Rhodovastum atsumiense: one gene and its partner. The protein of the gene in region 1 interacts with the protein of each later gene in a pairwise test. Links are inferred from orthologs where the notes say so. Each region holds a gene or a part of one and is shown in the gene's direction. Other genes may lie near its edges.

The links. Proteins that work in one complex are often made in the same cells at the same time.
Region 2: the proteins of NBY65_RS04220 (region 1) and lpdA interact in binary tests that used the Escherichia coli proteins (3 or more experiments, as listed by UniProt). The link is inferred for Rhodovastum atsumiense from one-to-one orthologs.

Annotation. Positions count from the first base shown.
Region 1 is NZ_OW485601.1:976,602-979,601, reverse strand. What follows is about bases 24-2,952. They hold NBY65_RS04220 (ATP-dependent helicase), read left to right. Parts: upstream 24-359; coding sequence 360-2,546; downstream 2,547-2,952. Other genes in these bases: NBY65_RS04215 (50S ribosomal protein L11 methyltransferase), read left to right, coding at 2,606-2,952; metF (methylenetetrahydrofolate reductase [NAD(P)H]), read left to right, coding at 24-319. Also shown: more of metF, read left to right, coding at 1-23; more of NBY65_RS04215, read left to right, coding at 2,953-3,000. UniProt on the Escherichia coli protein: A helicase with DNA-dependent ATPase activity. Unwinds DNA duplexes with 3'-5' polarity. Translocates on single-stranded DNA with 3'-5' polarity. Initiates unwinding more efficiently from a nicked substrate than double-stranded DNA.
Region 2 is NZ_OW485601.1:6,246,489-6,249,417, forward strand. The notes cover bases 1-2,858. They hold lpdA (dihydrolipoyl dehydrogenase), read left to right. Parts: upstream 1-511; coding sequence 512-2,206; downstream 2,207-2,858. Other genes in these bases: NBY65_RS28130 (sll1863 family stress response protein), read left to right, coding at 2,237-2,557; NBY65_RS28135 (hypothetical protein), read left to right, coding at 2,855-2,858. In the rest of the region: more of NBY65_RS28135, read left to right, coding at 2,859-2,929. UniProt on the Escherichia coli protein: Lipoamide dehydrogenase is a component of the glycine cleavage system as well as of the alpha-ketoacid dehydrogenase complexes.

The DNA of each region.
Region 1 (3,000 bases):
CATCGACCGCTGCCTCGCCGCCGGCATCACCGCGCCGATCGTGCCCGGCATCATGCCGGTGTCCAACTTCGCCCAGGCCGTGAAATTCTCGGCCATGTGCGGCGCCAGGGTGCCGGCCTGGCTCGGCCATCTGTTCGCGGGGCTGGAGGAGGATGCGGAGACCCGTCGCATGGTCGCGGTAGTGGTGGCGGCCGAGCTGGTGCGGCTGCTGCAGGCCAACGGCGTGGACGAGTTCCATTTCTACACGCTGAACCGTCCCGACCTGGTCTACGCCATCGCCCATATCCTGGGCGCGCACGCCCGGCCGGCCGCCGGGTGAGCCGGTTGGCCGGGGTCTCCCCCCGTTCTATACCCGACGCATGACCGACTACCTCACCCGCCTCAATCCCGAGCAGCGCGAGGCCGTGGAGACGGTCGACGGGCCGCTGCTGGTGCTGGCCGGCGCCGGCACCGGCAAGACCCGCGTGCTGACCACGCGGTTCGCCCATATCCTGCTGACCGGGCGCGCTTTTCCCGGGCAGGTGCTGGCCGTCACCTTCACCAACAAGGCCGCCCGCGAGATGCGCGAGCGCGTCTCCGCCATGCTCGGCCGCCCCGCCGAGGGGTTGTGGCTCGGCACCTTCCATGCCCTGTGCGCGCGCATGCTGCGCCGGCACGCCGAACTGGTCGGGCTGACCTCCAGCTTCAACATCCTCGACGCCGACGACCAGTTGCGGCTGCTCAAGCAGGTGATGGAGGCCGGGCGCATCGACACCAAGCGCTGGGCGCCGCCGGCCCTGATGGCGATGATCCAGCGCTGGAAGGACAAGGGCCTGCCGCCCGCCCGCGTGACCGCGGCCGAGGACACCGATTTCGCCAATGGCCGGGCCCGCGCGCTCTATGTCGCCTACCAGGAGCGGCTGCGCACGCTGAACGCCGCCGATTTCGGCGACCTGCTGCTGCATGTGACCGAGATCCTGCGCGGCCATCCCGAGGTGCTGGCGCAGTACCACCGGGCCTTCCGCTACATCCTGGTCGACGAGTACCAGGACACCAATCTCGTGCAGTATTTGTGGCTGCGGCTGCTGGCGCAGGGCCACCGCAACATCTGCTGCGTGGGGGATGACGACCAGTCGATCTATTCCTGGCGTGGCGCCGAGGTGGAGAACATCCTCCGCTTCGAGAAGGATTTCCCCGGCGCCCGCATCGTGCGGCTGGAAAGCAATTACCGCTCCACCGCGCCGATCCTTGCCGCCGCCTCGGCGCTGATCGCCCATAACGAGGATCGCCTCGGCAAGACGCTGCGCCCCGGCCGCGCCGAGGCCGGCGGCGAGCGCATCAGCATCGTCAGCCTGTGGGATTCCGACGAAGAGGCCCGCATGGTCGGCGACCGCATCGAGAAGCTGCGCCGCGCCGGCGACTCGCCGGCCGAGATGGCGGTGCTGGTGCGCGCGGGCTTCCAGACCCGCGCCTTCGAGGAACGCCTGATCACGCTCGGCGTGCCCTATCGCGTCGTGGGCGGCCTGCGCTTCTACGAGCGCCAGGAGATTCGCGACGCCATCGCCTATATGCGGGTGCTGCACCAGCCGGCCGACGACCTGGCCTTCGAGCGCATCGTCAACGTGCCGCGCCGTGGCCTCGGCGAGCAGGCGCTGCGGGCCCTGCACGAGATCGCGCGCGGGCAGCAGGTGCCGCTCTCCGTCGCCGCCTCGCTTGCCGCCGAGGGGGGCCAGTTGCGCGGCAAGGCCCGCGACTCGGTGCGCGAGCTGCTGCAGGGCTTCGCCCGCTGGCGCGAGAAGCTGGAGCGGGAAGGCCACGTCGTCACGCTCGCGACCATGCTGGACGAGAGCGGCTACACTGAGATGTGGAAGCAGGACAAGTCGCCCGAGGCGCCGGGACGGCTGGAGAACTTGAAGGAACTGGTCCGCGCGCTCGCCGATTTCGAGACGCTCGCCGGCTTCCTCGACCATGTCTCGCTGGTGATGGAGAACGAGGAGAACGCCGAGGGCGAGCGCGTCAGCCTGATGACGCTGCATGCCGCCAAGGGGCTGGAATTCGACACCGTGTTCCTGCCGGGCTGGGAGGAAGGGCTGTTCCCGAGCCAGCGCACCATGGACGAGAACGGCGCCAAGGGGCTCGAGGAGGAGCGGCGGCTCGCCTATGTCGGCATCACCCGCGCCCGCCGCCGCGCCATCATCAGCCACGCCGCCAACCGCCGCATCTACGCCAACTGGCAGAGCAGCATTCCCAGCCGCTTCATCGAGGAACTGCCCGACAGCGAGGTGGAGCGGGTCGGCTCGGCGGCGCTGCAGCGCGAACGCCGCCTGACCGCGCCCCCCGCCTTCGCCGGTCCGTCCCCCATGGTGGCCCGCCGCCCGCGCACCATCGAGGTCTGGGAACAGCCCGCCCGCCCGGCGCGCACCGACGCGATCACGGTGGGCATGCGCGTCTTCCACCAGAAATTCGGCTACGGCACGGTGACCCGGGCGGAGGACGACAAGCTTGATGTCGCCTTCGACAAGGCGGGCGCCAAGCGCATTCTCGACCGCTTCGTCGAAAAGGCATGATCCTTGCCCCCGCCCCGGCGGGGGGAGGGACCTGCCGCCCAAAGGAAACCACACGCCCCATGTCTTCCCGCCGTCACGCCACCGCGCTCGAAACCGTCTCCGTCACCGTGCCGCCGGAAGCACTGGAGGCCTACGAGGCCGCCCTCGCCGAGGCCTGCGGTACCATCGGCTTCTTCCATGACGAGGAGGCCAACCTGTGGACGGTCGAGGGCGTGAAGGACCAGGGGGCGCATGAGGCGGAACTCGCCGCTGCCCTGGCCCTGGCGGCGCTGGTCACCGGCGTCACCGTGCAGCCGGTCCGCCGCGCCACCGAAGCCGAGGGCTGGCTGGAACGCACCCGCGAGGCCTTCCCCGAGCAACCGGTCGGCCGCCGCTTCGCCGTGCGCGGCACCCATGTCCGCACCCCGCCCTTGCCCGGGCGGCTGACCATCCTGCTCGACGCCTCGGTGGCCTT
Region 2 (2,929 bases), 5.3 Mb from region 1 along the record:
GCCTTCCCCGAAGTGAATGCCTCGCTCGGCCCGGACAAGGCCAGCCTGATCCTCAAGCGCTACACCCATATCGGCGTCGCCGTGGACACGCCGGAGGGGCTGGTGGTCCCGGTGATCCGGGATGTCGACCGCAAGGGCATCATCGAACTCAGCCAGGATCTTGGCACGACCTCGAAGAAGGCCCGTGAAGGCAAGCTGAGTGCCGCCGACATGCAGGGAGGCTGCTTCACCATCTCCAGCCTCGGCGGCATCGGCGGCACCACCTTCACGCCGATCGTCAACGCGCCGGAAGTGGCGATCCTGGGCGTGGTGCGGTCGCGCATGGCCCCGGTCTGGGACGGCACCGCCTTCCTGCCGCGACTGATGCTGCCGCTGTTCGTCTCCTACGACCACCGCGTCATCGACGGGGCACTGGCGGCCCGCTTCGCCCGCCATCTCTGCAACTCGCTCGAGGATGTCAGGCGCCTGGTGCTGTGATGCAGCCAATGCTTCAGGAGGGAGCGACGCGAGGATGACGGTGGAAATCACGGTCCCGGATATCGGCGACTTCAAGGACGTGCCGGTCATCGAGGTGCACATCGCACCGGGCGCCCAGGTGAAGGCGGAGGATCCGCTGATCACGCTGGAATCCGACAAGGCCACCATGGACGTGCCGGCGCCACGGGCGGGCACGATCGGCGAGGTGCGGGTCAAGGTCGGCGACCGTGTGTCGCAAGGCAGCGTGATCGCCTTACTCGACAGCGAGGAAGCGGCGGCCCCGGCCCCGAAGCCGGCCGTGGCAGCGGCGAAGGGCGACCACCATGCCGAGGTGCTGGTGCTCGGCGCCGGACCGGGGGGCTACACCGCCGCCTTCCGTGCCGCCGATCTCGGCCGCAAGGTCGTGCTGGTCGAACGCTGGTCCTCGCTCGGCGGCGTCTGCCTCAATGTCGGCTGCATCCCGTCCAAGGCGCTGCTGCATGCGGCCAAGGTCATCGAGGAAACCCAGGAGATGGGCCATGCCGGCCTGCGCTTCGGCCGGCCGGAGATCGACCTCGACCGGCTGCGCGACTGGAAGGACGGCGTGGTGAAGCGCCTGACCGGCGGCCTGGCGGGACTGGCGAAGCAGCGCAAGGTCAGCGTGGTCAGCGGCACCGGCAAATTCACCGCGCCGAACCAGGTCACGGTGAACGGCGGCGACACCACGCCGGTCACCGTCTCCTTCGACAGCGCCATCATCGCCGCGGGATCGGAGCCGGTGACCCTGCCCTTCATCCCGCATGACGATCCCCGGGTCATCGACAGCACCGGCGCGCTGGATCTGCAGGACGTGCCGAAGCGCCTGCTGGTGATCGGCGGCGGCATCATCGGGCTGGAAATGGCGACGGTGTACCACGCGCTCGGCAGCGCGGTGACGGTCGTGGAACTGATGGACCAGCTGATCCCCGGCGCCGACCGCGACCTCGTCACCCCGCTCGGCAAGCGCCTGGAGAAGCGCTACGAGGCGATCCACCTGAAGACCAGGGTGACGAAGGTGGAGCCGACGCCGGACGGGCTGGTGGCGCATTTCGAAGGCGCCAAGGCCCCACCCTCCGCCAGCTTCGACCGCATCCTGGTCGCGGTCGGCCGCCGCCCGAACGGGCGCGGCATCGCCGCCGAGGCCGCGGGCGTGGCGGTGGACGAGCGCGGCTTCGTGCCGGTGGACCGGCAGATGCGCACCAACGTGCCGCACATCTTTGCCATCGGTGACATCGTCGGCCAGCCCATGCTCGCCCACAAGGCGACGCATGAAGGCCGGGTCGCTGCCGAGGCCGCCGCCGGCCGGAACAGCCATTTCGACGCCAAGGTGATTCCCTCGGTCGCCTATACCGATCCCGAAATCGCCTGGGCCGGCCTGACCGAAACCGAATGCAAGGCGAAGGGCATCCCATACGGCAAGGGCGTGTTTCCCTGGGCGGCGAGCGGGCGGTCACTTTCGCTCGGCCGCGACGAGGGCATGACCAAGCTGCTGTTCGACGAAGCCACGCACCGCGTCATCGGCTGCGGGATCGTCGGCCCCAATGCCGGTGAACTGATCGCCGAAGCGGCGCTGGCGATCGAAATGGGAGCGGATGCCGAGGATATCGGCCTGACCATCCATCCGCACCCGACCCTGTCGGAGACGGTGGCCATGGCGGCGGAAGCCTTCGAGGGCACCATCACCGATCTCTACCTGCCGAAACGACGCTGACCTCAGCGCAAACAAGGGAGCAAACGGACCATGACGCTGCAACAGGAATTCGCCCAGCAACTGGAAGGCCAGATCGCGGTCTGGCAGGGACAGATCAAGGAGTACCAGGAGCGCCTGACCCAGGCGGGCTCGGATGCCCGCGCCTCCTATGAAAAAATGGGGGCGGAAGCCCGCACCAATTACGAGCGCGCGGTGCAGACCATGCGCGACAACGTCGAACAGGCCAGCCGGCTGCTGGCGCAGGCACGGCAGGCCCAGGAAGCCGCCTGGCAGGACATGCGCACGGCACAGCAGCGGGCCTTCGAGCAACTGCAGAAAGGCTGGGCGGACGCGCTGTCGCGCTTCGGCTGATCCGCCTGCATCCGCAACGGCGGCCGGGAGGGATCCCGGCCGCTACAGGAACAGCATGCCGGAACCAATGACGAGGGGGAAACCAGGCAATAGCCGTCGCCATCGGATGCCACGGCGTCGGCATGCTGCACTTGCTCAGTCAGTCGGACCACCCGGCCGCCCCGCGCGATCGCCATCTTGTGAACGCCGACCTGCATGCCCGTGCGCATGGGACCGGTCCGGCGGCGTGACGCCGGTGGCAGGCCATCTCCCCGCAGGGTCCGGATCATCCCCGAACCGGCACAAGATTGCCCCGGGATGCCGGTTCCTGGATTTCTATTGCTTGTATTTAACCAGGAATATTCTACCTTTGGTAGCCAGCGCAGTTTTCCG